DNA from 2 places in the Serratia bockelmannii genome. Region 1 is predicted to be linked to the other one. Evidence: predicted binding sites of a transcription regulator. Region 1 holds the regulator's gene; the other holds the start of a gene.
The links. The regulator PurR, encoded in region 1, represses purine synthesis genes. The targets are predictions, from matches to a motif close to CANGCAAACGTTTGCNTG.
Positions count from the first base shown of each region.

Region 2: a site for PurR is predicted at 14,185-14,202, ahead of cybB (cytochrome b561). Genes of this name have one in related genera too.

Region 1 is NZ_CP196512.1:2,265,588-2,281,637, forward strand. Features, by position in the region: gene punC (purine nucleoside transporter PunC) at 1-1,078, opposite strand, end outside; gene punR (DNA-binding transcriptional activator PunR) at 1,202-2,146, shown strand; gene purR (HTH-type transcriptional repressor PurR) at 2,143-3,168, opposite strand; gene cydH (cytochrome bd-I oxidase subunit CydH) at 3,493-3,582, shown strand; gene sodB (superoxide dismutase [Fe]) at 3,644-4,222, opposite strand; gene ACSJLU_RS10955 (C40 family peptidase) at 4,421-5,239, opposite strand; gene ACSJLU_RS10960 (Grx4 family monothiol glutaredoxin) at 5,656-6,003, shown strand; gene rnt (ribonuclease T) at 6,072-6,755, opposite strand; gene gloA (lactoylglutathione lyase) at 6,835-7,242, opposite strand; gene ACSJLU_RS10975 (alkene reductase) at 7,579-8,682, opposite strand; gene ACSJLU_RS10980 (TetR/AcrR family transcriptional regulator) at 8,770-9,375, opposite strand; gene eptA (phosphoethanolamine transferase EptA) at 9,493-11,130, opposite strand; gene ACSJLU_RS10990 (NAD(P)-dependent oxidoreductase) at 11,270-11,911, opposite strand; gene ACSJLU_RS10995 (LysR substrate-binding domain-containing protein) at 12,051-12,980, shown strand; gene ACSJLU_RS11000 (DUF1289 domain-containing protein) at 13,004-13,243, shown strand; gene ACSJLU_RS11005 (aldo/keto reductase) at 13,343-14,239, shown strand; gene ACSJLU_RS11010 (polyurethane esterase) at 14,301-16,050, opposite strand, start outside.
Region 2 is NZ_CP196512.1:966,145-982,194, reverse strand. Features, by position in the region: gene ACSJLU_RS04610 (DUF1615 domain-containing protein) at 1-1,067, opposite strand, end outside; gene ACSJLU_RS04605 (GNAT family N-acetyltransferase) at 1,197-1,655, shown strand; gene tehB (SAM-dependent methyltransferase TehB) at 1,756-2,619, shown strand; gene ACSJLU_RS04595 (2OG-Fe(II) oxygenase) at 2,614-3,327, opposite strand; gene ada (bifunctional DNA-binding transcriptional regulator/O6-methylguanine-DNA methyltransferase Ada) at 3,324-4,379, opposite strand; gene leuE (leucine efflux protein LeuE) at 4,617-5,255, shown strand; gene ACSJLU_RS04580 (aldehyde dehydrogenase family protein) at 5,415-6,914, shown strand; gene feaR (transcriptional regulator FeaR) at 6,948-7,847, opposite strand; gene ACSJLU_RS04570 (acid phosphatase) at 8,070-8,792, shown strand; gene ACSJLU_RS04565 (DsbA family protein) at 8,828-9,469, opposite strand; gene ACSJLU_RS04560 (Exc2 family lipoprotein) at 9,578-9,982, opposite strand; gene ACSJLU_RS04555 (hypothetical protein) at 10,176-10,424, shown strand; gene ACSJLU_RS04550 (NAD(P)H-dependent oxidoreductase) at 10,421-11,188, opposite strand; gene ACSJLU_RS04545 (winged helix-turn-helix transcriptional regulator) at 11,273-11,653, shown strand; gene ACSJLU_RS04540 (flavin reductase family protein) at 11,650-12,231, opposite strand; gene ACSJLU_RS04535 (ABC transporter substrate-binding protein) at 12,406-14,007, shown strand; gene cybB (cytochrome b561) at 14,276-14,800, shown strand; gene ACSJLU_RS04525 (hypothetical protein) at 14,854-16,050, shown strand, end outside.

The sequences.
Region 1 (16,050 bases):
GGGCAATAAACGCCGACACCAGCATGCTCGCCACAAAACACAGCCCCAACTGCAGCGTATTTTGCAGCGCGGCGGCTTTGCCGCTGCTTTCCGGGAACGGCATCAGCGCATTCGCCACCATGATCGGGTAGCCCGCGCCGTTGACCAGCGCCATCACGCAGAACGGGATCAGCAGCGTGGTGAGCGTCGGAGTGGTTACGGTCGCCACCAGATACAGCGCCACCATGCTGACACCATAAGCTACCAGCAGCCACGGCAGCAGGGTTTTGCCATTGATGCGTTTGAGCGCGGCGCGGCAGCCATAGCCCCCCAGCAGGAAAGCCAGCGTCTGCGGCACATAGCTCAGACCAATGTCGCTCGGGCCATAGCCCATATCACCAAGGATGAACGGCGAGCCGGTCAACCAGGCAAAGAAGCCGGCCGAGCAGGCGGCGTACATGGCGACGTTGCCGCTGAACACCGGGGATTTCAATAATTGCCAAAAACTGACGCTGCTTTTTGGCGCATCGGCGGCGGGTTGAGTTTTGGCGCGATCTTTGAGCAGCAACGTCGGCAGCAGCAGCAGGGCGGTGATAGCCAGCAACACGGCGAAGATCGCACGCCAGCTGGCGTGGTTAAGCAGCCAGGCGCCAAGCAGCGGCGCCAGCGCCGGCGACAGCGCGACCAGCGGCATGATGGTGGCGAATACGCGATTGGCCTGGCCTTCGCGATAGCGGTCGACCACCAGCGCTTGCCAGATGGCGGCGGCGGAACAGACGCCGACGGCCTGAATAAAGCGCAGTATCCAGAGCTGCACGGCATTTTCCACCCACAGCATGCCCAGGCAGCCGAACGCGAACAGCGTCAGGCCAATCAATAATACCGGTTTGCGGCCCAGCCGGTCGGAGAGCGGCCCCCACAGCAGCTGCGCGAAGGCGAAGCCGGCCAGAAATATGCTCAGGCTGGCGCTGACCGCGCCGGCGGATATTTGCAGTTCCTCCCGCATGGCGCCAAAGGCGGGCAGGTACATATCGGTCGCCAGATAACCCAGCATGCTCAGGCCGGCGAGATAGAACATAAAACCAAAGGAGTTTCGCATGGTATTTCTCGTTAATATTTTAGTGTCGCAGGTTTTTAGCGCCGGCCAGTGTATCCGGCTGGATCTCTGCTTGTGAAACGGTAATATTTGCAAAATGCTGTTAAAAAAATTGAAGGCAAAGCGATGTGGTCTGAATATTCTCTTGAAGTGGTTGACGCGGTGGCGCGCACCGGCAGTTTCAGCGCGGCGGCGCAGGAGCTGCACCGGGTGCCGTCGGCGGTGAGCTACACCGTGCGGCAGTTGGAACAATGGCTGGCGGTGCCGCTGTTTGAGCGGCGTCACCGTGATGTGGAGCTGACGCCGGCCGGCGCGTTATTTATCAAGGATGCGCGAGCTGTTATCAAAAAAATGCTCGACACACGCCGCCATTGTCAGCAGGTGGCTAACGGGTGGCGCGGTCAGCTGAATATCGCCGTGGACATCATCGTCAAACCGCAGCGCAGCCGCCAACTGGTGCTGGATTTCTACCGCCATTTCCCCGACGTTGAACTGATGTTGCAACCCGAGGTGTTTAACGGCGTGTGGGATGCGTTGGTGGACGGCAGGGCGGATATGGCGATTGGCGCCACCCGCGCGGTGCCGGTCGGCGGCGGCTTCGCCTTTCGCGACATGGGGGATATGAACTGGCTGTGCGTGGTCAGCCCGCAGCACCCGCTGGCACAATTGGCAGGGGCGTTGAATGACGATCGGCTTAGGCCGTACCCTGCGCTTTGTCTGGAGGACACTTCGCGCAATCTGCCCAAGCGTGTCACTTGGACGCTGGATAACCAGCGGCGGCTGGTGGTGCCGGACTGGACCTCGGCGTTCGACTGTCTGTGCGCCGGGCTGTGCGTCGGTATGATGCCGGCGCATCTGGCGCTGCCGCGGGTGCAGCGCGGTGAGTTGAAGGCGTTGCAGCTGCAGCAGCCGTTTCCCGCCAGCCCGTGCTGCCTGACCTGGCAGCAGGATAAACCGTCACCGGCGATGAGCTGGCTGCTGGCGTATCTGGGTGATGGAGAGACGTTGAATCAGGAGTGGCTGAGTGAGGTGGAGCCGGAAGCTGCGCAGGCTTCCGGCGCGGGGGATTAGCGGCGGTAGTCGATGAACGGGCCGTCGGCGACCGAGCGGCGTTCGATCAGCTTCGGATGCACTTCGATCACCTGCGACTCTTCGCGCTTGCTGATGATGCGATCTAGCAGCATGGTGAAGGCCATTTCGCCCAGGCGCTCTTTCGGCTGGTGAATGGTGGTCAGCGCCGGGGTGAAGTAGCGGGCGTTGCGCACATTGTCGTAGCCGATCACGGAAATATCCTGCGGCACGCGCAGGCCCAGCTCGTCGGCGGCGCAGATGGCCCCCATCGCCATGATATCGCCGCCGCAGAATACCGCGGTCGGCCGCTGTTTTTGCGACAGGATTTGGTGCATCGCCTTATAGCCGGACTCCGGCTCGAAGTCACCCTGGACGATCCACTCTTCGCGAATGTCGATATTCGCTTCCTGCAGCGCCTTCATAAAGCCCTGGTGACGGCCACCGCCGGTGTTGCGTGACAGTTGGCCGGGAATGGCGCCGATATCGCGGTGGCCGCGCTCGATCAGGTAACGGCCGGCCAGATAGCCGCCTTCGAACGCGTTATCGATGATGGTATCGGTGAAGTCGCCGCGCGCGGCGCCCCAGTCCATCACCACCATCGGGATGTTACGGTAGTCTTCCAGCATGCCCAGCAGCTGATCCGGATACTCGGAGCACATGACCAGCAGGCCGTCGACGCGCTTTTGCGCCAGCATCGCCAGGTAGGCGCGCTGCTTGTCGAGATTATTGTGCGAGTTGCACAGGATCAGGGTGTAGCCTTTGCTGTAGCAGCTGTTTTCCACCGCCTCGATCACTTCGGCAAAGTAGGGGGCTTCGCTCGAGGTGGCCAGCAGGCCGATCGACTTGGTGTGATTGACTTTCAGGCTGCGCGCCACGGCGCTCGGCGAGTAGTGCAGCTCTTTAATGGCGGCCCACACGGCCGCTTTGGTCTCTTCGGCGACGAAACGAGTCTTATTGATGACGTGCGAAACGGTGGTGGTGGAAACGCCCGCGCGTTTGGCCACATCTTTAATCGTTGCCATGTAAGGAATGACTCCTGAACTCACATGTTTACAGCATGTAAGTGTGATGTTAATCGTTTGCCTACGTAGATCCTTCTCCAGAGAAGCGAAAACTGAGTTTTTAGTGTGTTGAAGTCTTCAGCGCTTAATCAGGAGGGGCATGAATGCCGGTACGCAGTTGTGAACTGCGAATTTTGTCGCATATTGAACAAAAGTGGAAGAGGTAATCGAGATTATAAACCGGGAAATGATAACAAGATTTTATCGGCGAACTGTGGGAAAATGATTTGACGTACTAATTGTGCGCCTTTTATCCTTAGGAAAGCCCATTTTAAAGGAGTTGTCATGGATACCGAATTGAAGATGTCGCTGTTCACTACCGTCTGCGCGCTGGCGGTCATTATCGCTTTCAGCTTCGTTGCCGCGTTGAACTGATTTACCCCCGGTTATAAAAAAGGCGCAGCCAGGCTGCGCCTCATCACCTCAGAACCTGCGCTTACGCCAGGTTTTCCGCTGCGAAGGTCCAGTTGACCAACGCCCAGAAGTTTTCCAGGTATTTTGGACGCGCATTGCGGTAATCGATGTAATACGCATGTTCCCACACGTCAACGGTCAGCAGCGGTTTGTCTTCACCGGTCAGCGGGGTGGCCGCGTTGGAGGTGTTGACGATCGCCAGCGCGCCGTCCGGTTTTTTCACCAGCCAGGTCCAGCCGGCACCGAAGTTTTTCACTGCGGCATCGGTGAACTGCTCTTTGAACGCAGCGAAAGAGCCGAAGGATTTGACGATCGCTGCCGCCAGTTCGCCCTGCGGTTCACCGCCGCCCTGTGGTGACAGGCAGTGCCAGTAGAAGGTGTGGTTCCACACCTGCGCGGCGTTGTTGAAGACGCCGCCGTTAGAGGTCTTGATGATCTCTTCGAGCGATTTGCCCTCGAACTCGCTGCCTTTCACCAGGTTGTTCAGGTTAACCACGTAGGTGTTGTGGTGCTTGCCGTAGTGGTATTCCAGGGTCTCGGCGGAGATGTGCGGCTCGAGCGCGTTTTTCTCATACGGTAATGCAGGTAATTCAAACGACATTGCTTCCTCCTTTACAGCGCCATTCGCCTCTCGCCGGGCGAGAGTCATATGGGCCGTTTTTTATTGTGGTCATTCAATCTTAACAATTTTCATCATAAAAAACAGGAAGAAAAGCGAGAAATGCGCGTGGGGAGGTGCGATGGGCGATAGCTTGAGCAGGCGGTTGCGACCGGGGCCGCAACCGCACAGAGCAGGGAATTAACGGATAGTTTTCGGCGTTACTACGCGGCGTGCGCCGATGTAGTGGTTCTGCCAATAGTCGTTGTCGAGCTGGCTGATGCGGATCTCTTCACCGGTGCGCGGTGACTGGATGAATTTGCCGTTGCCGAGGTAGACGCCAACATGGTCCGCCACGCCGCGGTTGTTGATGCGGAAGAACACCAGATCGCCGCTTTCCAGTTCGCTTTTCTTGATCGGCGCCGCGTCGCGCAGGTGATACATCTCGTTGGCGGTGCGCGGCATTTTGATTTTCACCACGTCTTTATAGGCGTAATAGATAAGGCCGCTGCAGTCGAAGCCGGTGCGCGGCGAACTGCCGCCCCAGCGATAAGGCTTGCCCATCTGATCCATCAGCTTGGCCATCGCGGTCTGCTTGGCGTGTTGGTAGCGTTTTTTGTGCGCCGGGCTAAGTTTTAACGGCTTCTCGTCACGCACCAGTTTAGCGGTGGCCATACCGGCTTCGCGGTGGCGACCATAGCCTTTTTTATAGCCCTTCTTCGGCGGGGTGACTTTAATCTTGGCAGTTTTCTGCGCTTTGGCCTTGGGTTTTGCGCTGGCGATCTTTTTCGCGCTTTTCTCGCTTTTCGCCTTGGCGGTCTTGGTTTTTTTCGCGGGGGCCGTCACTTTGGCTTTTTTAGCGGCTTTGTCCGCTTTCTTTTTTCTGCGGTCATCGGGCCGCGCTTCATTAGCATGGCTTTTACGCTGCTCGGCGGCAACACGCGCCTGTGGCGCAGCGTGCGCCAAATTGAAGAAGAGCTGCGTAAACAGCAGCGCAAAGAGCGTAAGAATTAAACGCATGTCGACGTCACCAACCTTGGCCCCGAAGCGGATATCGAAAGAGTTACAGTATTCCCGAATTTCGCCATATAAAACAGCGAAGAACTCATAAATAATAATCCATATTGTGAGAAAACGTTAATGACATTTTTTTTGTTTCAAAATCAGCCTGTTGGTGTATAAAAAAGCGCCAGTCGGCGGTGGCGGATATAATTAAGTCGCGCCGTCATCGCGGCGCAATATATTAGTGAAATGGTCGGATTAAAAATGTTATTCTCAACGTATGTTTTGACCGGAATGACGTGGCCGGTGAAACGCGATCGGCGGCGGGCGAATATCCTTGCAAAAGATGGCGTTTTCTTGCGACTGTTCCAGCCGCTACAATAGCCCGCGTGATGCATGTTGTAGCCATGAAATGTGGCTTGAGGAAGCAATAAATGACGACGACACTTGAAAAAATTCAGCACCAGATCGCTGAAAACCCGATTCTGCTGTACATGAAAGGTTCGCCAAAGCTGCCGAGCTGTGGCTTCTCCGCGCAGGCAGTGCAAGCGCTGTCCGCCTGCGGCGAGCGTTTCGCCTACGTGGATATTCTGCAAAACCCGGACATCCGCGCCGAATTGCCAAAATACGCCAACTGGCCGACGTTCCCGCAGCTGTGGGTAGACGGTGAGCTGGTCGGCGGTTGCGATATCATCATCGAAATGTATCAGCGCGGCGAACTGCAGCAGCTGATCAAAGAAACGGCAGAAAAGTATAAAGCGCAGGAAGACCAGCAGTCTTAATCGACAGGCTTGTGGTTATCGCGTAACGGGCGGCGCCAGTGCAAACTGGGCCGCCTTTTTTGTTGGGCTTATTCGGCGAGATCGCCGGCGGGCAGCGGCCAGCCGCCGAGACGTTTCCAGCGGTTAACCAGCTCGCAAAACAGCAGGGCGGTTTGCTCGGTGTCGTACAGCGCAGAGTGCGCCTGGCTGCTGTCGAACGGCATACCGGCGGCGATGCAGGCTTTCGCCAACACCGTTTGGCCCAGCACCAGGCCGCTCAGCGCAGCGGTGTCGAAGGTGGCGAACGGATGGAACGGATTGCGCTTCAGGCCGGCACGTTCGGCCGCGGCCATCAGGAAGCTGTGATCGAAGTTGGCGTTGTGCGCCACGATAATGGCCCGGTTGCACCCGCGCTCCTTGAGCCCTTTGCGCACCGCTTTGAAAATGGCGTGCAGCGCGTCGTATTCGCTGACCGCGCCGCGCAACGGGTTGTGCGGATCGATGCCGTTAAACGCCAGCGCTTCCGGCTGCAGGTTGGCGCCCTCGAAAGGCTCCACGTGGAAGTGCAGAGTCTCGTCCTGCTGCAGCCAGCCATCTTCATCCATTTTCAGCGTCACGGCGGCGATCTCCAGCAACGCATCGGTATTGGCGTTGAAGCCGGCGGTTTCAACATCTATTACTACGGGATAAAACCCACGAAAACGACCACTCAGGGCGTTAAGATCACTTTTTTCGGCCATCAGTTTCTTATCTTCATCGAATGCAGCGCGCATTATGGCAAATTTTGCGCCCGGTTGCAGGCGCTATCGCGCGGAGAATCAGCAGGGCGCCAGCGCGCCCTGAAGGGGTGGCTTAATGGCCGAGGCCCTGACCGGCGTGTTTGTTTTCGATCAGCTCAATTTTGTAGCCGTCCGGATCTTCGACGAAGGCGATCACCGTGGTGCCGCCTTTCACCGGGCCGGCTTCGCGGGTGACCTTGCCGCCTGCGCGACGGATGCTGTCGCAGGTGGCGGCAACGTCGTCTACGCCCAATGCCAGGTGGCCGAAGGCGGTGCCCATATCGTAGCTGTCAGTGCCCCAGTTATAGGTCAGTTCGATAACCGCGCCTTCGCTCTCTTCCGTATAGCCGACGAAAGCCAGGGAGTATTTGTACTCCGGGTTTTCGCTGGTGCGCAGCAGACGCATGCCTAATACCTTGGTGTAAAAGTCGATGGCACGTTGCAGGTCACCGACGCGGATCATGGTATGGAGTAAGCGCATAATTCCTCTGAATTGACTGTGCCGTGGCAGACGGCGGGTGGATTGAAGCACAAGCGAGTATAGCCTTGTCCTACAAGGGAATTCAATGTGACGAATGAGTGACAATGTCACCTGTCGGGGTTGGAGCGGTGGTGTTTAAATATTGATCGAACTTACCGATCGATACGAAGTAATTGATCTGCACAATCAATTATCAATTCCCCACATAACCGTGTAGAAATTGAACTGCAGCATAAACAACACCAGGGAACCCCGGCCCGCCTTGTGCGGGCCTTTTTGCGCGCGACGCATAAAAAAACGGCCATGCGATTGCGTGGCCGTTGGGGTCAGGACGGGTTACTTCGCCAGAAACGGATAGTCGGTATAGCCTTCGGCACCGCCGCCGTAGAAGGTTTCTGGCTTAGGTTCGTTCAGCGGGGCGTGCTGACGGAAACGCTCGACCAGATCCGGGTTGGCGATATAGCTGCGGCCGAAGGCCACCGCGTCGATGAAGCCTTTTTCGATTAACGCTTCGGCTTTTTCGGCGGTGTAGGCGCCAGCGCCGACGATCACCCCTTTAAAGTGGGCGCGCACCGAGTCGCGGAAGGCGTCGGAATACGGCTTGCCACCGGCCCAGTCCGGTTCGGAGATGTGCAGGTAAGCGATGTTGCGCTTATTCAGCTCTTCCACCAAATACAGCGCCGCTTCTTCCTGATCTTCACCGTTGTCCAGCCCATTGAACGGCCCCAGCGGCGAGATACGAATACCGATGTGCTCGGAACCCCATTCGGCAATGGTGGCATCGACTACTTCCAGCGTCAGGCGGGTGCGGTTCTCAATGCTGCCACCGTATTGATCGGTACGTTGGTTGGAAGCCGGTGACATGAACTGGTGCAGCAGATAGCCGTGGGCCGCATGCAGTTCGATGAAGTCGAAGCCGGCGTCACGCGCGTTGGCGGTCGCCTGGCGGAAATCGTTAACGATGCCCGGGATCTCGCTGGTTTCCAGCGCGCGCGGCGTAGAGGTCGGTACGCGTACCCAGGCGCCGGTTTCATCACGCACGGTGGTGCGGGTGTCGGCGTTGATGGCCGAAGGCGCGACCGGCGCTTGCCCGCCCGGCTGCAGGCTGGCGTGGGAGATGCGGCCTACATGCCACAACTGTACGGCGATGTGGCCGTTTTTGTCGTGTACCGCCTGCGTGATGTGTTTCCACGCGGCGATCTGTTCCGGGGTATGCAGGCCTGGCGCACCGGCGTAGCCTTTCGCCTGGAAGGAGATCTGCGTCGCTTCGGTCACGATCAGGCCGGCGCTGGCGCGCTGCGCATAATATTCCGCCATCAGTGGCGTAGGAATATCGCCCGGTTCGATGCTGCGCAGACGCGTCAGCGGAGCCATAAACACGCGGTTGGGCAGGGTGACGGCGCCAACCTTCAGCGGAGAGAGCAATTTTTCAGTCTTCATAGTGCATCCTGTATTTAATAGACCGGTCGTCTAGTGATGGGCGATAAAAAAACACGAACTGCATTTTCACGAAAAAAGACGGTGGTGTTACGGCTGCGGCGGGCGCAGCAGCAACTCGATGCTTTCCAGCGCGCTGGTTAACGGCGCCAGCGAGTGACGGATCTTGGCGCGCAACGAGGCGCCGAGCCACAGTGAATACAGCGTTTCTGCAGTCGCCGCGGGGCTCATGGCCACCGACAGCGAGCCCTCTGCGATACCGCGCTCGATGGCCTCCTGCAAGTGGCCGATCACGCGAGCGGTGCCCGTTTCCAGCGCATGGCGCATCGGTTCCGACAGATCGCTCACCTCGGCGGAAAGCTTCACCGCCAGGCAGGCGTTATGGCATTCGCTGCGGCAGTGATAGCTGATAGCCTGGGCGTAATAGCCGAGCAGCTGGTGGCGGGCATCGCCGCGTCTGTCGGCAAACAGCGCCTGCATCTGTGCGTCATAATGCGTGAAATAGCGTTGCAGCATCGCTTCGCCGAAGGCTTCCTTCGAGCGAAAATAGTGGTAGAACGAGCCTTTCGGCACGCCCGCGGTAGCCAGCAGTTCGCTCAGCCCCATGCCGGTAAAGCCCAGGCGCAGGCTGAGGGTTTCGCCGGTGGCGAGCAGATGTTCACGTGTATCCACGTTGCAATGCGTTGATTTGGTCATCATGGCGCCGAGTATAATAGACCGATTGGTCTAGGTCAATGGGAATAAAAAAACCGGCGCACAAAACGCCGGTTGTCTGCAAACTATTGTGCCCCAGCGGCACGCGGAAGTTAAGCGCTACGCCGCGTTGCGGCAACGCTGCAGGATATCCAACTGGGATTGATATTCGCGGGTCTGTACGTTCAGCATGCCCAACAGGGTGTGGAACAGGTTGTCCTGCGACACGTCGTCCTTTTCCGCCAGCGTGTTCAGGCACTGGCGATCAATGCCGAAATTGCGCTGATAGTCGGCAGACATCCACATCAGGAAAGGCACGTGCGTTTGCTGACTCGGCGCGAAGACATAAGGCGTGCCGTGCAGATACATGCCGTTTTCCCCCAGCGATTCGCCGTGATCGGATAAATAGACCAGTGCGGTATTGAACCGATCGTCATACTGCCGCAGCAGCTTGATGGTGGCATCGAGCATTGCGTCGGTATACAGGATTGAGTTGTCGTAGGTGTTCACCAGCTGTTCATGGCTGCAATCCTGGATCTGATTGCTGTTGCAGGTTGGCGAAAACGTCTGGAATTCTGGTGTGCTGCGGCGGTAGTAAGCCGGGCCGTGGCTGCCCATCTGGTGCAGCACGATCACGCCGTCGTCATTCAGACTATTGATATAGTCGTTCAGCTTGTACAGCAGCACGTTGTCCATGCAAACCTCACCGTCACAGTCCTGCGGCAGTTTCAGCTTGGTCATGTCCACGTGCGGCACCCGGTCACAGGCACCTTTGCAGCCGCCGTCATTATCGCGCCACAGCACATTGACGCCGGCATGCGCCAGCACGTCGAGCATACCTTCTTGATGCGTTGCCTGAGTCGCGTCGTACTCCTTGCGGGGCATGTTGGAGAACATGCAGGGGACGGAGATCGCCGTTTCGGTGCCGCAAGAACTGGCGTTCTTGAAGTAGACCACGTCGTCCTGCTTCAGGCGCGGGTTGGTTTCGCGCCCGTAACCTCCGAGGGAGAAGTTTTCGGCGCGGGCGGTTTCGCCCACCACCAGGATCACCAGCGTTTTCTTGGTCTGCTTGGCGATCAGCGGCCCTTTACGCGCGTCTTCACCGATCTTGACCAGCGGCAGATTGCGGGTGAAGTAACGTTGTTCGGTAAACTTGATGGTGCCGGCCACGAAGTTGGAAGGCGTCAACATCTTCACCACGCTTTTATTGTTGCGGATCAGCGAAGCGTAGTCTTTGTAGAACAGCGCGGCGACGATCAGGATCACCACCAACGACAGCATGACGTTAGCGGCGCGCAGCCCGACCATGTACCACCAGGGGCGAGTCTGGCGAATTTGGGTGAAGCAGACCGCTACCGCCGGCAGAATGCCGAGCAGCGCCAGCCACAATCCCATGCGCGGCGTCAGCAGCGCGGTCGCCTCCTGCGGGTTGGTTTCGAAGGCGTTTTGCATCATGTTGCCGTCGATCACCACACCATAGCTGAACATGAAATAGTTGGCTGCGGCGCTGCCGAGCAAGAAAAAGATGATCAACGGCTTACGCAGGTAGGGCACGGTCAACACGCTGAAGATAATATTCAGCGCACAGAAGATCACCACCGGCATGCTCGCCGCGAAAATCACGCTGTGGACGCTATCGAAGGTGATATATGACCAGGCGCGATGCAGGAATAACGCGTTTTGAAATAGAGTGAAGAACAGGGCGGTGGCGAGGGTAAAACCGAGGCTGTTGCACTGTAAGCGTTGACGTAACCACATTGCCAATGTCGGGATCCTGAAAGTAGATAATGTCGTGAAATCTACCGGATGAAACTTAAGAAAACCTTAGAAATTCAGAATACTGGCGACGGAGAATACGTGAAAACCGCCAGGCCTTATGGCCTGGCGGTGGGGCAGTTTAGTAGGCGGCGGTGAATTGCGCGCGAATAAATTGAGGTTTTTCAATCTCATCAACGATAGCGACCGCCAGATCTTCCACCGAAATGCTGGCCGGCGCGTCGCCGTTCATCAGCAGTTGCGTGGTGCCGAGGCGGAACTGGCCGGTGCGTTTGCCCGGCTCCAGCAGGGCGGCCGGCGAGAGATAGGTCCAGTCGAGTGCTGATTCGTTGCGCAGTTTATTGCGCAGATCGCGCACCGCCTGCGCGCCGGGGCGGATATTTTCCGGGAACTGCGGCGTATCCACCAGTTCAACGCCCGGCGCCACTTCCAGGCTGCCTGCGCCGCCCACCACCAACAGGCGCTTGACGCCTGCCTGCCCGACAGCGGTAAGGATCTGCTGGGCGCCGCGCGTAGTCTTCTCATACAGGTTGTCTTCGCCCCAGCCGGGATTGTAGGCGCTGATCACCGCATCCTGACCGTGCAACTGCCCCGCCAGCCAGGCGGTGTCGGCGACGTCGCCCAGTGCGATGGTCAGATTGGCGTGCTCCGGCAAATCTTTTTTCTGGCGGGCGATTGCCGTTACCTGAATACCGCGAGCCAGCGCTTCATCTACCACGCGGCGGCCAACAAAACCGGTTGCTCCAATAATGGCTACTTTCATCTGTATGCTCCTTCGGGGATAGGTTCAGTATCGTAAGGCAGGCCGATGTGCCTGCTGCGTGGTGTCTACTCTAGTCCTTAACAATAGCCGTGATTAGTGCCATATTCATGCTTTCTTGATTAAGTAAAACTTCATAATCGTGGATAAACTCAATCGAATGGCGATATTCGCCACCGTGGTGGCGGAGGGATCGCTGGCCGGCGCGGCGCGGCGTCTGGGCATGACGCCTTCGGCGGTCAGTCAGCATATGCGCTCGCTGGAGAAGGCGCTCGGGGTGCCATTGCTGCATCGTTCCACCCGCCGTCTGGCGCTGACCGAGGCGGGAGCCGCGTTCTATCCCGGCTGCGAGGCGATGCTGCAACAGGCGAAGCAGGCGGAGCAGCGGCTGGCGGAGCTGCGGGATACGCTGGTGGGCGAGCTGCGCATCGCCACCCCGGTCGGCATCGGCGGCCGTTCGTTGGCGGAGGCATTGTCGCCGCTGCTGCAGGCGCACCCCAAGCTGACGCTGCGGGTGCTGGCGGACGATCGCATCGTCGACATGATAGAACAGCGGGTCGACATCGCGCTGCGGGCCAACCGTCAACTGGCGGACGCCAATATGATCGCGCATCCGCTGACGGCGTGGCCGATGGTGCTGTGCGCCGCGCCGCGTTATCTCAGCCAGCATGGGGTGCCGGAAAAACCGCAGGATTTGGTGCAGCACCGCTGGATCTCCAGCGGCTACAGCGGGGCCCATCTGGACTTGCTGCATCAGTCCGGCCAGCAGGTTAAGCTGCGGCTGGCGGAAGGGCAGATCGTCAGTGAGAGCATGAACGTAATGCGCGCCTTTACCCGTGCCGGGCTGGGCATTTCCGTTCAGCCGCTGTATGAAATTGGCGATGAGCTGCAGCGCGGCGAGCTGTTGCTGCTGTTGCCGGAGTGGCGGCCGGCGCCGCTGCGGCTGAACGCGCTGACGCTCGAACGCACTATGCCGGAGAAAAGCCGCCAGGCGCTGCGCTATTTGCGCGACTATTTTCGCCGCAATGGCGAAAAGGGACTTGCCAGCGGCGGCGATGGCGTCTTCAATTAGCAAGAGAACGCAGGAGGAGCCCCGTGGCGCAGCAGCTTGAGTTTTTCGACATTCCCAGCCCGTGTCGCGGCATTTGCCAGGCTGACGATCGCGGATTCTGCCGTGGCTGCCTACGCAGCCGCGAGGAGCGTTTCGGCTGGATGAACATGAGCGACGCGCAAAAGCGCGAGGTGCTGCGCCTGTGCCGTCAACGCTTCCTGCGGCTGCAGCGTGCCAATAAAGCGCCTGACGAGCCGCTGCCTGAGCAGCCGTCGCTGTTTTAACCTTTCCTGATCTGCCGCACGTTCGTGTGGCTTACCGCTTCCCTGTGCCTCACCGGCTTGTGTATGCTGACTGACAACTAATGTCATGAGGTTTTCGCAATGGTAGAACGTATTCGTCTCGCGCCGCAGGGGCCTGAATTTTCCCGCATGATTTGCGGTTACTGGCGGTTGATGGAGTGGGGCATGTCGCCGCAGCAGCTGCTGACGTTCATCGAACAGCATGTCGAACTGGGCGTCACCACCGCCGATCACGCCGATATCTACGGTGGCTATGCCTGCGAACAGGCGTTCGGCGATGCGCTGCGCCTGAAGCCGGCGCTGCGCCAGTCGCTGGAATTGGTGACCAAGTGCGGCATCGCCACCACCGCCAAGCCCGGCAACCCGATCGGCCACTACATCACCGACCGCGATCATATCGTACAGAGCGCGGAACAGTCGCTGCGCCATCTGCATACCGACTACCTGGACCTGTTGCTGATCCACCGCCCGGATCCGTTGATGGACGCTGACGACGTGGCCGAAGCCTTTGTCGCGCTGCACAAAAGCGGCAAGGTGCGCCATTTTGGCGTCTCCAACTTTACGCCTGCGCAGTTCCAACTGCTGCAGTCGCGCCTGCCGTTCTCGCTGGTCACCAATCAGGTGGAGATCTCGCCGATTCACCAACCGGCGATCCTGGACGGCACGCTCGACCAGTGCCAGCAGCTGCGCATCAAGCCGATGGCCTGGTCCTGCCTGGGCGGCGGCCGCTTGTTCAACGATGCTGAGTTCCAGCCGCTGCGCGACGAGCTGCAGCGAGTGGCGCAAGAGATCGGCGCCGAGACCATCGAGCAGGTGGTGTACGCCTGGGTGATGCGCCTGCCGTCTTCGCCGCTGCCGATTATCGGCTCCGGCAAGATTGAGCGGGTGCGCTCGGCGCTGAAGGCGCAGAAACTGGTGTTGAACCGCCAGCAGTGGTTCCGCATTCGCAAGGCGGCGCTGGGGTATGACGTGCCCTAAGGCGGAGCAGAAAGAGGAAAGCCGGGCGGCGAAAGCGCCCGGCTTTTTTTTATGCTGATCCTTAGGCCAACACCACCTGATCGGTATTGAAGTGATCGAGCGAGACGCCGATCAGCGTGACCTGGCTGTGCCCGAAGGCCAGCACCAGATCGTCGTTTTGCTGCGTGGCGTAGTCGCGAATATTCCCGCTGGCGCCTTCGGTACCGATAAACACCAGTTTATCGGTGGCGTTGAAGCCATACAGCTGGTCGCGGCCAAAATCCCCGCTGAACAGGAAGGTATTGCCGTTGCCGACGCCCTTCAGGATGTCATCGCCGCTGCCGCCGACGAAGGTCAGGTTGCCGCCGGCGTGGCCGATCAGCGTGTCGTTGCCGGCGTTGCCGAACAGCCAGGCGTCGTGGCCGCGAGCCTGCAGGAGATCATCGCCGTCGCCGCCGGTGGTAGTGGCGGCATAGGCTTTGAGGCCCGCATCCGATTTCAATCCGGTTGCTGTCACCTGGTGATCCACCTCTTTGCTGAAAATCAGCCAGGAGGTTTCTTTGCTGCGCAGGGTGCTGATGTCGTCCGCCAGCGTAATGCCGCCCTTGGCATCGCGCAGGTAAAGCGTGTTGCCGTCGTAGGCGACCTCGGTGTTTTTCAACGCCTGCTGGGTATCGAAGATATTGTGGCCTTTGCCGCCGGCGATCAGGTTATAGCCGCCGGCGTCGCGAAAGATATCGTCACCGTCGCGGCCCTCGAGATAGTCGTTGCCTTTGCCGCCCCTGATCAAATCATTGCCGTCGCTGCCGATGATAAACGTCGGTCCGCTGTGCGTTTCCGCGTTGCGGTTCAGGTCTTCCACCCAGGTATTGCCGCGCGTCACGTTCGACAGGTTGGAGACGATGATGGTCGAGTCCTTGTCGGTCAGTGAATAAAACTCGGAGTTCAGCACCCGCATCAGGCCGTCCTGATAAAAGAACGGCAGGTGCGACAGCCAGGTCGGAATGTTGAGAATGGAAAACGGCAGCAGGTTCCAGGCGTCCGACGCGTAGTGGTCGTTGAAGTTGACGATATTGTTGGTGGCGGAGGCGTGCGGCGCATCGTGTACGCCCAGTGACGGCAGGGTCAGTGAGGTGCCGTCGAGCGCGCGGAACACCGGGTCGTTCTCGTAGCCGATGTTGATCACCTTACCGCCGGCTTCGTACTGGGTCGGCGAGGCGAAGGCGACATAGTTGGACTGCGCGTAGAAGCCGCCCCAGTTGGCGTCGCTCTGCGCCGCCATGCTATTGACCGCCAGCCCGCCGAGGCTGTGGCCGCTGACCACCACGTCTTCACCGCTCAGCCCGTGGGCCTTAGCGAATTTCGCCACGTCGCCCAGCAAATTGCCGAAGGCCTTCAGCGTATAGCCGTCGGCATAGCCTTTCGGCCCGAACCCGGCCAGCAGATCGTTAATCACATCGCCGATGGTATCGCCGATCAACGACTCGCGCGGGCCGCTGGTGCCGCGAAATGAGATGCCAATGGCGGTGAGATTGCCTTCGCTGTCATATTTGCCCAGTACTTCGGCCTGCGCGGTGGTGTAACCGGCTGTCTCGCCGTAGTAGGTGCCGCGCGCATCGGTTTTGCCGGCGTAACCGAGCTGCGCGGCGCCGATCACCGACCAGCCGGCATTGTTTACCGCCTCCTGCGCGGCCTGTTCGGAGTCGGGGTTCCAAGGGAGGCCAGGCAGGCCACCCTGCGACTGGGTACTGCCGATCAGCGCAGTGACCAGCGTCAGCGGCAGACCGAGGCCGAAACCGGTCTGGTGATAGCCTTCATCGAAGCCGTTATCG
Region 2 (16,050 bases), 1.3 Mb from region 1:
TCGTCCACCCGCTTGGCGAACCAGGCGGTGGTCAGCTTGCGGGTGATTTTCGGGCTCTCCAACTGGATACCCGGCAGCATCTCACGCGGCAGCTTGCCGCCCGCCAGCGCATAGACCTTCTTATACAGCTCGGTGTCGGCAAAGCCGGCCGTGTCGCCTTTCTCCAGCGCCCGGCGAATGGCGCTGTCGCTCATGTTCAGGCGCTTGCCGAGCGTGCGCACCGCCAGCTCGGTCGAACCGGGCTTGTCGCTGCCGAAATCGATAAGATCGCCGTCCAGCGCCAGCGGAATGGCGCTCGCCCGGCTGACCGCGTTTTGGAACGCCGCGTTGCGGCTGGCGTACCAGCCGGCGTTGAAGTCGGCGAAGCGGTAAATCGGCCGGCTGTAATCGGCCGGGTACCCCAGCAAATGCATAATGCCGAAGTACATACCGCCGCGCCGGCTGAAAACTTCGCGGCGAATCGAGCCGTCGACCGGATAAGGGTACCCTTTGGCGTGCACCTCGGCGAAGGCGATGCTCACCTGCATCGGGCCGCCGGTATGTACCGGATTTAAATGGCCGAACAGCTTCTGCCCCATCGGCACGCGGTCGATCATGTCATCGAAGATATCGCTCAGATCCTTCTCGGTGCGCACCTTATCCAGCCGCTCGCTGTAGCTCTGGCCGTTCGACGACGAAATCTTCAATGCGGTGTGCACCAAAAAGTTCGGGATATGCATCTGATCGGCGCGGCGGTCGATCTCCTTCCAAGCGATCTTCGGCAGCCCCGGCACCTGCGGGTTAGCCTGGAACGTCGACTCCTGTTCGGTCACCGCCAGCACCGAACACAGGTTCTCATCGCTCGGCTCGATGCCCTGCGCGGCGAAGGCGGCGGTAATATCGGTAGCCCAGCCCTGCCGATCGCCGGCGTTAGCCGGGATCAGCGTCATCAGTCGGGCTTTGACGTCGGCGGGGCGCGCCGCCGGTGCCGTGGTGGTGGTTTTGCTGGTACAGCCCGCCAGCGCCAGCAGCGCGGCCAGGCTTAGCAAACGGAAGGGCATCGGGTGGAATAAACGAAGTATCGGCATCTTTTCCCTGAACGTGATGACATGAACAGCACTGAAATTAGCCCAGCCGCCGCGCACAATCCAGTATAAATATACCCGTTCCGCCGCACAGGTGGGCCGGGAAATACCCAACAACGCAGGGAGAACAAAATGATCGAACTCAAAGAAATGACGGCGCAGGAACTGGATCACTACCGTAAATACGGGGTAAAGGCTTACGCAGACGATTTGGCGCGTTCGTTTCAGCTCAGCCAGGAACACGCGTTGATCGAGGCCGAAGCCAATTTCAAACGAGGGCTGGCGATGCCCGGCCAACGGTTGGTATGCGCGAGGCTGCCGAATGTCGAGGACAGCATCGCCACCGTCTGGTACGCCATTGAGCAACGAACCTTCGGTAAGCAGCTGTTTATCTATGATTTTGAAGTGACGCACGCCTGGCGTGGCAAAGGCTATGGCGAGCGGGTACTAAATGCGGTGCTGGACGCGGCGAGAGCACAGGGGGCGGAATATGCCGAACTGACGGTGTTCAACGATAATCCGACGGCCGCGCGCCTGTATTCCAAGTTAGGTTTCGATGCGGTCACCACCCGTATGCGCCGCCGTTTGTAGCAATAGGTTTGCGAAGCTCGGGATTTTCAAATGACGAATAAAGATGTATTTTATATGCATCATATAAATCACTTTGCTTGCCCAGCCAAAGGAGCCCCCTATGGAGCAGCAGCTGCTTTGCTATAAAACCCTGCCAGAATGGAACAGCGACACGCTGCCGGCGGCCTTCCGCCAGCGCCACAACACCCAGAGCGGCACCTGGGCGAAGCTCACCGTACTGAGCGGGAACCTGACGTTCGCCATGATGACCGAAGACGGCGCCACCACCGAGACCTGGCAGTTCAGCCCCGAAAGCCAGCCGCCGTTTATCGCACCGCAGCAGTGGCATCGCATCGTTTCCTTTTCGGACGACATGACCTGCCGGCTGGCGTTTTACTGCACGCCGGAAGATTACTACCACAAGAAATACGAACTGACGCGCACCCACTCCGAAGTGATCGAAGCGGCGGCGCGCATCGCGCCGGGCAAGGCGCTGGATCTGGGCTGCGGCGGCGGGCGCAATTCGCTCTATCTCAATCTGAAAGGTTTCGACGTCACCGCCTGGGACAAGCACGCGCCGTCGATAGCCCGCCTCAATCAGATCGTCGACGCCGAGCAGCTGACCCGCCTGAGTGCCGGGGTGCAGGATCTCAATACCCATCGCTTCAGCGGCGACTACGACTTCATCCTGTCCACCGTGGTAATGATGTTCCTCGAGCGGCAGCAGATCCCGCCTATCGTGCAAAACATGCAGGACAGCACCGTGCGCGGCGGCCATAACCTGATCGTGGCGGCGATGGATACCGAGGATTATCCCTGCCCGCTGCCGTTCCCGTTCACCTTCAGCCCGGGTGAGCTGAAGCATTATTATCGCGACTGGGAGATCCTCAAATACAACGAGGACGTCGGCCAACTGCACAAGACCGACGCCAACGGCAACCGCATCTCGCTGCGCTTCGCCACCCTGCTAGCGCGCAAGCTATAGCGCGTCGTGAAAGATCACCCCCAGCGTGTGGCGTTGGCCGGCGCGTATCCGGCTGACGCCGTGGCGCAGATTGACCCGATAGTAGCCTTTCACTCCCGCCACCGGCCGATGATGCACGGCGAACACCACGGCGTCGCCCTGCTGCAGCGGCACCACCTCCGGCCGGCTCTGCATCCGCGGCCGCTGTTCGGTCAGCACGAATTCGCCGCCGGTGAAATCCCGCTCGGGGACGGAGAGCAAAAATGCCACCTGCAGCGGAAACACCCGCTCGCCGTACAGATCCTGATGCAGGCAGTTGTAATCTCCCGCTTCGTAACGCAACAGCAGCGGCGTCGGCCGCCGTTGGCCGGCCCGGTGGCATTCGGCCAGGTAAACCTCATGGTCGGCGGGATAACGCACCGCCAGGCCCAATAAGGCGTTCCAACGGTTGGCCACCGGCGCCAGCCGCGCATACATCAGGCTGCGCGCTTCGGCCACCGGCGACGGCAGCGGATAGGTGAAATAGCGGTACTCGCCGCGGCCAAAACCGTGCTTCTCCATCACGACGCGGCTGCGGAAGTGCGCATCCTGCGGGTAGAGCGCCGCCAGCTCGCGGCACAGCTCTTGGCTGAGCACGCTGGGCAACCGCGCGCAACCTTGCGTATCGAGTTCGCACTCGATGGCCGCCCAGTCCAATTCGGCCAGCCGCGCCGCCAGCGCGCCGCTCATCGCTGCGCCTCTTTTTCCAGCAAGGCTTTCTTGCGCTCGACGCCCCAGCGATAGCCGGACAAGGCGCCGTCGTTGCGCACCACCCGGTGACAGGGGATCGCCACCGCCAGCACGTTGGCGGCGCAGGCGCCGGCCACCGCGCGCACCGCTTTGGGCGCCCCGATGCGCCGAGCGATATCGGCATAGCTGACGGTTTCGCCGACCGGTATCGCCTGCAGCGCCCGCCAGACCCGCTGTTGAAACGCGGTGCCGCGAATATCCAGCGGCAGCGCCAACCCGTTCTCCGGCGCTTCAATCAGGCCCACCACCTGCGCCATCAGCGCTTCATACTGCGCGTCGCCGCCGATCAGCTCGGCGTTGGGGAATTTGTCCTGCAGATCCTGCACCAGCTGCTGCGCATCGTCCCCCAGCAGAATGGCGCAGATGCCCACCTCGCTCTGCGCCGCCAGGATCTCGCCCAGCGAACAGCGCCCGACGGCGAAATGAATGCGCATGCCTTTGCCGCCGGCTCGGTAGGCCTTCGGCGTCATGCCCAGCGCGGCGTTGGCTTGTTGGTAGAAGCGGCCGTTGGCGCCATAGCCGGCGTCGAAGATCGCGTCGGTCACCGTTTCCTGCTGCGTAAGGCCGGTGCGCAAGCGTTGGCTGCGCTGCGCGTCGGCGTAGCCTTTCGGCGTCAGGCCGGTGATCGCTTTGAACAGCCGGTGGAAATGGTATTGGCTCAACCCGACGTGGCGCGCCAGCGTCTGCAGCGACGGCGCTTTCTCCGCCCGTTCGATATAGCGGCAGGCCTCGGCTATCTGCCGCGCATGCTGTTCCGTCAACGGCGTCAGCCCCTGCCGGCAGCGTTTGCAGGGCCGATAGCCCGCCGCTTCCGCCTGTTCGGCATCGTCGAACAGCTCCACGTTTTGCCGATTCGGCTGACGTGACGGGCAAGAAGGCGAGCAATACACGCCGGTGGTTTTCACCGCGTAGATAAAGCGGCCGTCGGCGTGCTTGTCGCGGCTGACGATCGCCAGCCAGCGCGGATCGGCGCTGTCGATTACGTTTTTCATCATCCGTTCCTCACTGCGGTTTCGATGTTAACCAGCATAGTGACGGGCCGTTGGCGAAACACGCCGACTCTTGCTTTTTAATTCGGCGCCGACGTTTTCAACAATGTTTCGACAATTTTTAACCAACAACATGAAGTTTATTACGTTGCCAACCCGGTTGCACGGCGTTAGGATCGCGGCCGGCCACGGGCGTGGCCAGTGTTTCTGCCTGTTAGTTGCGCGCATGGAGAGGTTATTGTGTTAGAGAGTTTTGGCGTCCTGAATTTATGGACCTATTTGGCCGGGGTGGTCTTCATCATCATTCTGCCGGGGCCGAATACGCTGTACGTGCTGAAAACCGGCATATCGCGCGGCGTGCGCGCCGGCTATACCGCGGCGCTGGGCGTGTTTATCGGCGATGCGATCCTGATCTTTTGCGCCTATATCGGCGTGGCTTCGCTGATCCGCACCACGCCGTTCCTGTTTACCCTGGTGCGTTTTCTCGGCGCGATTTACCTGCTGTTCCTTGGCGCAAAAATCCTCTACGCCACCTTCGTGCAGAAGGCGCAGGCGCAACAGCAACAGATTGAGGGCGGCCACAGCATTCTGCGCAAATCGCTGACGCTGAGCCTGACCAACCCGAAAGCTATTCTGTTTTACGTGTCGTTCTTCGTGCAGTTCATCGATTTCAACTACGCGCACACCGGGCTGTCGTTCACCATTCTGGCGCTGATCCTTGAAGCCGTCAGCTTTATCTACATGAGCACGCTGATCTTCTCCGGCGCGATGCTGGCGCATTTCTTCAACCACAAGAAAGGCCTGGCGAAGCTCGGCAACGGCCTGATCGGCCTGCTGTTCCTCGGTTTCGCCACCCGTCTGGCGACCCTGAGCTCGTGATCCCTCCCGGCCGGCGCCCGCCGGCCTCGGTTTACCCTTCCGTCACGGCAAAATGACACGCAGGACAAACCGAATGTCAGGCAGACCAAAGCCGCCGCTTTCCCGCTGATCTAGACTTGCAGGGTTAACGATAACCTGATGAGCCTGATCGGAGGATGTATGTCTGACAATACCGTAGCCGTGCTGGATAGCGTATCGCGTTTTCTCGATCGTCAGCATGGGCTGTATATCGACGGCCAGTGGCGCGCGTCCGCCGCGGAAGGCCGCCTGGCGGTGTATAACCCCGCCAATGGGCAGCAGATCGCCACCACCGCCGACGCCAATGAACACGACGTCGCACTGGCGGTGCAGTCCGCCCACAAAGCCTTCAGTGAAGGCGTCTGGGCGCAGCGTCTGCCGGTCGAGCGCGAGCGTATCCTGCTGCGCTTCGCCGATCTGGTGGAGCAGCACGCCGAAGAGCTGGCGCAGCTCGAAACCCTGGAGCAGGGCAAATCCATCAACATCGCCCGCGCTTTCGAAGTCGGCAGCACCCTGAACTGGATGCGTTACACCGCCGGGCTGGCGACAAAAATCACCGGTCAAACGCTGGACGTCTCTATTCCGATGCCGCCGGGCGCCAAATATCAGGTTTATACCCGTAAAGAGCCGATCGGCGTGGTCGCCGGCATCGTGCCCTGGAACTTCCCGCTGATGATCGGCATGTGGAAAGTGATGCCGGCGCTGGCCGCGGGCTGCTCCATCGTCATCAAGCCGTCGGAAACCACCCCGCTCACCCTGCTGCGCATCGCCGAGCTGGCGAGCGAAGCCGGCGTGCCGCCGGGCGTGTTCAACGTGGTCACCGGCCGCGGCACCGTGTGCGGCAAAGCGCTGACCGAACATCCACTGATCGCCAAAGTCAGCTTTACCGGCTCCACCCCGGTGGGCAAAAGCATCGCGCGCGCGGCGGCGGATCGCCTGACCCGCGTGACGCTGGAGCTGGGCGGCAAAAACCCGGCCATCGTGCTGAAAGATGCCGATCCGCAGCAGGTGATCGAAGGCCTGATGCTTGGCAGCTTCCTCAATCAGGGGCAGGTATGCGCCGCCAGCTCGCGAATTTATATTGAAGCGCCGATTTATGATCGGTTGGTGGCCGGATTCGAACAGGCGGTGAAATCGCTGTCGGTCGGGCCGGGGATGGATACCGGCGCGCAAATCAACCCGCTGGTGTCGCTCGCGCACCGCAACAAGGTGGCGGCCTACCTGGACGACGCCCGGGCGAAAAACGCTGAGCTTATCGGCGGCGCGGCCGGGCCGGACGCCAACGGCTTCTACATTCCGCCGACGCTGGTGATCAACCCGGACGATCGGCTGAACCTGACGCGCGAGGAAGTGTTCGGCCCGGTGGTCAACCTGATTCGGGTGGCGAGCGCCGAAGAGGCCTTGAGCAAAGCCAACGACACCGACTTCGGGCTGACCGCCAGCCTGTGGACCACCAGCCTGCAGCAGGCGATGGCGCTGACGCCGCGCATTCAGGCCGGCACCGTGTGGGTCAACACCCATACGCTGATCGATCCGAATATGCCGTTCGGCGGATTTAAACAGTCGGGCAGCGGCCGTGACTTCGGCCCGGATTGGCTGGATGCCTACACCGAATCGAAATCGGTCTGCATCCGCTATTGAGTGAAGCGGCGCGGGCCTGGCCCGCGCCCTGACTTACTGATACTGCCGACGGTATTCGCTCGGCGACATGCCGAAACGCTGCTTGAAAGCGGTCGAGAAATGGCTGTGATCGGTGAAGCCCCAGTCGAGGCCGACGCCGGCCAGTTTTTCCTGCCCGGCGGCGCTGCGCAGCGCCTGCGCGCACAGATCCAGCCTGCGGTTCCTGATGTACTGCGCCACCACCATCCCCTGACGGGCGAACACCCGATACAGGCTGCGTAACGACACCCCCAACTCGGCCGCCACCCACTCAGGGCGCAGCTGCGCCGACTGAATATGCCTGTCGATCAATGCCAGCGCCTTGTCGAAGACCGGTTGCTGCCCCTCCGGGCGCGCCTGTTCGAGCGCCAGCGCCGGGCGCAGCAACGCCGCCAGCGCATTCAGCACCGCCTCGCTTTCCGCCGCGGCAAGCTGAGGATCCTGCATACTGCTCAGCACCAGCTGGCGGCTGAGGCGCACCGCGCTGAGCTCAGCCCCGAGACGCTGGGCGCAAGGCGGCGGCACCGGCAGGCAGCCGCGCGGCAACAGCAGAGAGATTTGGCGCGAATCGCGCTGGAAGGTAAAGCTACTGGGGCGTGAGGCGTCGATCAGCGTCATGTCGCCGGGAGAGAGCACCGTTTGGCGATCGCCCTGCTCCATCAACGCGCTGCCGCGCAGCTGGAAAACGGTGAAAAAGTGCGCACCGTCACTGCGGGCGATCTCGCTCGGCGTGCGGTACAGCCGGGCCTGAGACACGTCGACCACGCTCAGACGCAGGGCATGAGCGCGAAACTCCTGCATCGCCCCGCTGAAGCCGGGCCCCAGCGTTTTTGCGCAGAATCGGCCGCAGGCGGTGTTGATTTTCCCCAGCCACTCTTCAAAGCCGGCGTCCCGGAGCGTTGCCAATGCCGTCATGATCTCTCCCTTCAAACGCCGGCGGTGCTGCGCCGTTGAACAGAAAAACACCATAACAATCCGTTAACACACAATCAATGGCGAACGGGGGATTTGGCGTCGCGATCACAGATCATCGGGCGCTGTCATTCATCCGCCACGAAACCGTCATCTCATCGTCACAGGCCTCGCCAAAAATACAGGCTGATCTCCCCTTCACGTTGACACCCTGGACATGACCCGATGAAATCGTTGCAAAAATCCGTTTTAGCGCTGTGTTTGTTTACCACCAGCGCCCTGGCCGCGTTCCACGCGCAGGCGGCAGAGGAAGCCCAACCGTTCACCACCGCGCAGCAGGTGGATCTGACCCACATCCTGCCGCCGCCGCCGGCCAACGACTCGGCGCAGACCCAGCGCGAACTGCGGGAAGTGCTCGACATGCAGCAGAAACGCACGCCGGAAATGGCCAGCCAGGCCAAGGCGGATGCGGAAGAGAACGTCTGGGTGTACAGCAACGTGATGGGGCCGAAGTTCAACGCCAAAGCGCTGCCGGCCGTGAGCGCCTTCTTCGATCGCATCGTCGCGACCGAAGCGGCGGTGGTGGATCCGGCGAAAGATTTCTGGAAGCGCCCGCGCCCGCATATGCTGGACAGCCGCATCGAGCCGATCGTCAAGCGCTCCAGCTCCGGCTCCTGGCCTTCCGGCCACACCACGCTGGGCACGCTGATGGGCATCACCTTAGCCAATATGGTGCCGGAAAAGCGCGCCGCCATCATGACGCGCGCCTGGCAATACGGTGACAACCGAGTAGTGGCAGGGATCCACTATCCTTCCGATATCGAGATGGGCCGCATCGCCGGCAGCGTCATCAGCCAGCAGCTTTCACAGCAGCAGGATTTCCAGCAGCAGTACCGGCAAGCGCGCGACGAGCTGCGCCAGGCGCTGGATTTGCCTGCGGATAAATAGACCCGGCGGCTAACACCGGGCCCTGACGGCCCGGTTTACGGCTGTTTGTCCAACAGGTAACGCACCACCGCGGCGTACTCTTTGGCGTAGCCTTCAACGCTGGTGCTGGCCATGCCGGCATTGTCTATCTTGTATTTGCCTGCCACGTAGAACGACGGGGTGCCGCGCACCTCGAATGCTTTCACCGCTTCGTTCTGCTTGGCGATCAATCCTTTGACCAGCAGGCTGTGGCGCGCGTTTTCATAGGTAGCGACATCGATGCCGGCCGCCGTAAACACCCGCTGAATATCGTCGGCGCCGTTGACGGCGCGCTGTTTCTGCACCGCGTCGAACATCGCCCCTTCAATCTTGTCTTCCACGCCCAGCACCGTCGCCACCGCCCAGGCTTCGGTCAGCTCATTGCCCAGTTTGCCCATCAGGCTGACGTGATATTTGGTGACTTTCTCACCGGCGGGCAGCGCCTGCGCCACGGTACTGCCTACGCGATAGGTCTCGGCGAACTGATAGCAAGGGCCGCAGTAGAAGGAGAAGAACTCCACCACCGCCGGCGCGGCGGCCACCGGCTTATCCAGCCGGGTGTATTGCTCGCCCGCACGGTAATCCGCGGCCTGAACCGCAGGCAGCGCCAACATCAATACGACGGCGGCGGCGAACGAACGCTTAACTTTTGCCAACATAAACACTCCTGGTTTCATCTATGAACATCGTCCTTAGCGGCGGTTTTTATAATCAAATAACCGCCAGAAGACCAGTTTTTATTACCTTCTATTTGTGAGGGATTATGTTCAGCGCCCTTCGTAACCGTCCCAGTAGGCGCCTACCGCCTCTTGCGAGAGCACCTGGCGGCGCTTAGGATTGTCGGCGCTGCTGTAGGCGCGATTAATGAAAATGGTTTTGTGTTCCATGTTCTGCTGGAACTCCGCGCTGGCCAGATAATCGGCCTTTTTCTGCGCCTCGCTGCGCGCCACGCCCGCCACGCGATCCTTTTTCCCCCATTGGTAGAACTGTTCGAACATCGGCACGGCGTTTTTAATGCTGCCGTTCACATCAGTGCGGAATTGCGGATCGAAGTCGTCGCGCGTTTGATAAATGTAGTGCTTGGCATGCTGCTCGGCGCTGCTGAGGTGATGGGTGCAGGCGCTGAGCGCCAACAGCGGCAACAACAACGCCGCGCTTTTCAGTCTTTTCATGTCGTCTGTCCCTGTCAGTGAGGAAGGTTCCTTTAGCGCCACGAGCATAGCGCCGCCACCCGGCAAACGTCAAACGACAAAAAACGCATCACATTGTTTTATATTAATATTATATACACTGATTGGTATTCATTGCCTGAAACACTATGCTTTAACAGAACAGGGTAAACACTCACCGACAGCGAGGCGGCCAATGAAACCGATCGACAAAAACGTGGGGGAGTACGACCTCACGGCGGAAAAAAAAGCGGGCATGATCACCGGCACCATCCGCGGCGAACTGCCGGACAGCGACGCCAATCTGCCGCTGCTGCCCTTCTCCGGCACTTTCGCCGGCCCCAGCGTGGCCGAAGCCATCGCCGATATTCAGCAACAGTTCCCCGACATCGAACCGGCGATTATCGACGATTTGCGCGAGGAACTGCTGAAGGCCGGGTTCTAATCCGGATCGCGGTGCCGCACGAACGGACTGTAGACCGGCGCGCCGGGCTTCAACGCCAGATCGGCGTCAAAATCTTCATTGCGATTGAACGGCACCGCCGGCCAGGTGGAAAACGCGTTCAAACCGTCCCGGTACGTCTGTGTCACCTGTGCCAAAGCGACATTTTGCGCCTCCAGAGCTTCGCCCGCCAACCCGCCGCGCACGCCATAGACCAGGAACGGCTCCAGCACGCTAAAGCCGATATAGTGCAGCGCATGCATGATTGGCCACAGCATCAGCCGCATATCGCCGTCGCGCCCGTTCGGCGCGCAGGCCTGTGCGGAAGCGCCGGCGGTCACGGTCAGCAGCGCCCGCTTACCGCACATCACGCCGTTCTCATGGCGGTGGCGGCTGTCGTAGATCCCGCCGTAAACGAACACCCGATCCATCCAGCCCTTGATGATGGCCGGCGCGCCGAACCACCAGAAAGGGAACTGCAGCACCAGCGTATCCGCCCAGCGCAACAGCTCGATATGCCGCTGGATCTCCGCCGGCAGCGCCTGGATCGTCCAGTGATGGCGCTGCTCCTGCATCGCATCGAACCGGTCCACCTGCTTTCTGCTGGGGTAATGGCCGGCGCCCTCGCGCGGATCAAACCCCTCCTGATACAGATCGACCGTTTTCACCTGATGCCCCTGCGCCAGCCAGGCCTGCCGCGCCTGTTCGGCCAAATGGGCATTGAAAGAATGCGGCTCGGGGTGAGCCAGCACAATCAGCACGTTCATCCTGTGTCTCCCGTTGTAAGGTGGTGCTGTTATGCTGTGGCTTTATCGTCCCCTTGGCAATTACGCACCTGAAGGTAACCCCCAATGGCTTATCCCGGCGACGTCTATTCGAGCAAGTGTTCCGCACGCGATGCGCTGGCGCTGATTTCCGGCAAGTGGGTGATGCTGATCCTGCCTGCGCTGGCGCAGCGCCCGATGCGCAACGGCGAGCTGCTGCGCCGCATCGACGGCATTTCGCAGAAGGTGCTGACGCAAACGCTGCGCCAGCTGGAACGCAACGGGCTGCTCGAACGGCTAGATTTAAGTGAAAAGAATCAGGCGCATGTTGAATACCGGCTCAGCGCCGTCGCCTGCTCGCTGGTCGAGACGCTGGCGGCGCTGGACCGATGGGCGGAATACCATTTCCCCGAGCTGGACGCCGCCCGCGAGCGCTATGATGCCGACCGCGGGCGCGAGACCGATTAAAGCGGTTTGGCCCGCAGCGTCTCGCCGCTGCGCACGAAGTTGCCGGCCCCCAGATGATGAATGGTGTGCAGATCCGCATTGGCGGCGGTGAAGTTCCAGCGCCCTTGCTGGAACACCCGCTCGTCCGCTGCCGCGCTCAACACCTCGCCGAAGCAGGTGTCGTATTTTTCCTGTGCGCCGCTTTCCGGCAATAAGCGGCACTCCAGCCACGCCACGCAACCCTGTTCGATCAGCGGCACCTGCAGCGTGGCGCTCGGCGCTGCGGCGATGTGAAAGCGGGCAAACTTGTCTTCATCCAGCCCGGACACACTGCCAACCGCGTAGGTGGCGTCGATGAACATGGCCGCCGGCACGCAAATGCCGAATGCGCCGCTCTCCTCGATCATTTGCCGGCTGTGCGCCCCTTTGTCCACCACAATGGCGATGCGCGGCGGGCTGAACTCCACCGGCATCGACCAGGCGGCGGCCATCACGTTGCGTTTGGCGCCGTCGTGGCTGCGGCTGGTGATCAATACCGTCGGGCCGTGGTTCAGCAGGCGGCTGGCGTGTTCGAGGGCGACAGGACGAAAGTGGCTCATCGGGAAATCCTTGCGAGTGACTGATTGTCCCGCAGTGTAGATCTGCGCTGCGGCGGCAGGCAACGCGGGGCGCACAGAATGCGCAGGTGAGACGCTTGTTCCCCGTCTCGCCATCCGTTATCTATAGTTAGATCAATTCGCCGGTAACGGCCCACTCCACCTGAGGATCTTGCCTTGACGTTTTTAAAACACCCTATCGCCGGATTGGTGCTGGCCGGCTGCGGCCTGCTGTCGGCGGGCGGCGCGCTGGCCGCTTCCGATGCGCTGGTGTACTGCACCGTCGCCTCGCCGGAATCGTTCAACCCGCAGCTCTCCAGCTCCGGGCCGACCTTTATCGCCACCTCGCAGGTGCTGTACAACCGCTTGGTGACGCTGCGCGAAAGCGATAAAACCCCGGCCCCGTCGCTGGCCACCGAGTGGAGCGTCAGCCCGGACGGCAAGACCTATACCTTTACCCTGCGCCAGGGCGTGAAATTCAACAGCAACAAATACTTCACCCCGACACGCGACTTCAACGCCGAAGACGTGGTGTTCACCGTGATGCGGCAGAAGGATCCCGCTAACCCTTATCACAAGGTCTCCGGCGGCAACTATGAATACTTCACCGACATGGGCCTGGATAAGCTGATCACCAAGGTGGAAGCGGTGGACGAGCATCACGTGCGCTTCACGCTGAGCCAGCCCAACGCCGCCTTCGTCGCTGACTGGGCGATGGATTTCGCCTCGATCCTGTCCGCCGAATACGCCGACGCCATGCTGAAAAAGGGCACGCCGGAATACGTCGACAACTGGCCGATCGGCACCGGGCCGTTTGCGCTGCAGCAGTACAAGCAGGATTCGCTGATCCGCTACATCGCCAACCCGCACTACTGGCAGGGCGAAGTGGCCAGCAAGCACCTCATCTTCTCCATCACGCCGGATCCGCAAACCCGGCTGGCCAAGCTGAAAACCAACGAATGCCAGATCATCCCCGCGCCGCTGCCGGAACAGTTCGCCGCCATCAAGGCCGACGGCAACCTGCAGCTGCACGACATTACCGGGCTGAACGTCGGCTATCTGGCGTTCAACACCCAGAAAAAACCGTTCGACAACCTGCTGGTGCGTCAGGCGTTGAGCTACGCGGTGGACAAGAAAGCGATCGTCGCCGCGGTGTTCAAAGACAGCGGCACGCCGGCCAATTCACTGCTGCCGCCGGGCATGCTGGGCTACAACGACAAACTGCCGGAGTACGCCTACGATCCGCAGAAGGCGCGCGCGCTGCTGAAGCAGGCCGGGCTGGAACAGGGCTTTGAAACCGACATCTGGTCGATGCCGGTACAGCGCCCTTACAACCCGAACTCCAAGCGCATCGCCGAGATGATCCAGAGCGACTGGGCGAAGGTGGGCGTGAAGGCCAAGATCGTCACCTGGGAGTGGGGGCAGTATCTGGCCGGGCTGCGCAAAGGCGAGCAACAGAGCGCGCTGTACGGCTGGGTCTCGGACAACGGCGATCCGGACAACTTCGCCACCCTGCTCGGCTGCGCCGGCGTGCAGAGCGGCGCCAACGTGGCACGCTGGTGCGATAAGGATTATGACCGGCTGATCCAGCAGGCGATCCAGGAGAACCAGCCGCAGGCGCGCGCCAAGCTGTATCAACAGGCGCAGGTGATCTTCGCCAAACAGGCGCCGTGGCTGCCGCTGGCCACCGGCAAAGTGTTCTACGCCACCCGCAGCAACCTGAGCGGCTATGTGGTGGACGTGAACGGCAGCGATTTCGCCAAGGCCAAATTGAACTGATCTTAGGCGCCGCAGCGCGGACTGCGGCGCAACCCGCTTCATCGCTTAATAAGCTGCCAGCCTCTGAACCTATCATTATTAACTTCATAACTTACGGCGCTCACCTATCACCAGACGCATATCCCACTAAACCAATAGCTTAATAAGCGAGCTGAACCTGGCGTTTTGCCTAAATTGCGCGCACGCGCTTTCCTCCGATGTAACATTTCGTTACCATCGACCCACAGACCCTTTAACATCAAAAGGTAACCCGGTGCAGAACACCTACATGCCGTGGCAAATTCGCCTGCACTGGCTGGTGGCGATCCTGCTGGTCATCACCTGTGTCACCATCGAGCTGCGGAGCTTTGCCGAACCGGGCAGCGCCCCTTGGTACGTGCTGGTTGTCACCCACTTCAGCTGCGGCGTAACGGTATTTGCGCTGATGATCGCCCGCCTGTTCCTGCGCTGGCGCCACCCCTCGCCCGCCATCGCGCCCAAACCGCCGAAGTGGCAAACCGGCTTGGCGCACCTGACGCACACCCTGATCTACCTGCTGCTGCTGACGCTGCCGGTGCTGGGGGTCTATTCGCGCTATCTAGGGGGTAAGGAGTGGTTTCTGTTCGGCCTGCCGATGCCGTTCGCCGACGTGGCCGATCGGCCGCAGGCGCGGGCGATTATCGGCTGGCACAAAACGCTGGCGTCATTCGGCTACTGGCTGATCGGCCTGCATACCGCCGCCGCACTATTCCACCACTATATCGTCAAGGACAATGCGCTGGTGCGCATGCTGCCACTGATGAAAAAGCGCTGACCATCCGGCGCCAGGGATGAATTTTCGGGCCACGCCTGCTGACAGGGAATGATATGCAAACCCAATTTTTTCATGTGACCGTCGAGCAATGCGCTTGCCAACAGACGGCGCCCGACAATCTGGTGAGGATCATCGCCTCCGGCCAGACGTTCTTTTTTTATCGCGATGACTTCAGCGACAGCGAAAATCTGCTGGCCAGGCTCGCTGCCGGCGATCGGGTGAAGATCGGCGCCCACCGCCTGCGGGACGGCAGCTACTGGCTGCACTGGCTGCTGCACGGCACGAAAGGCCGGCTGGAGCCTGACAGAACGCTGAAATATAAGCTGAAATACTTCGCCCTGCTGCTGCTGGGCGCGGCGCTGGCCGGCGGTTTCCCGGCGGCCTTTTTCATCATGGACCGGGAAGATTCCTGGCTGACCATCGTCCTGTTCTTTATCGCCATCATCGCCGGCCTTATCGGCATCGGCATGGTGCTGTTCGTCGGTTCGGAGCTCCTGTTGATTGCGCACCGCGGCCGCAGGCGCCTGCTCAGAGCGCTGGATCGCGTGCTGCAGGGGCAAGACGTCACGCCGCCCGGCTCGCTCAGCCTGAAAATCCCCGGCATCAGATACCGGGCCGTCCGCGCAGACGCCGCGCCAGTGCCCGCAATGCCACAAACCGAGTTCCCCCTCCCCGAGGGCGTCGAGGCCTCCAGCATAGAGACGGTCAACGCCCTGAGCTACGAACTCTGCCACTATGAGATCCCGCGGCAGGTGCAGTATTTGGACACTTATGCGTGGCGTCAGAAGGAGACGCACTTCGCGTTGACGACCCGCGCGCTCAACGTCCCCAATACCAAACTGCACCCGGTATTTCGTCGGCAACATCCGCTTTTCATCGCCAAAGGCGATCCGCTGCAGGTGCTGTATTGCGAGAACGACACCGTCCCCGAGTTGCCGACGGTGCGTGGGATCATCAATCATCGCGATCGCCAAACCTATCTCATCGGCGGCAGCCGCTACTTCACCGAAGCCGGCCTTAACCTGTGCGCGCGCGTTGTCTTCATTTTTGGGGCAATCGTGGCGTGTTTTGTGCTCGGCATGACGGTGGTGGATAACGCCGATACCCCGGCGGGCTTTTACCTGGATGCCTGGACCCTGAAGCGCCTCGGCAGTGAATTGCCGCCGATTATTCTGCTGCTGATGCTGATGGTCAGCGGCCTGGCGCTGCTGATCGAGGGTTTCGCCCAGATCTGTCGCCTGTACTCTTTT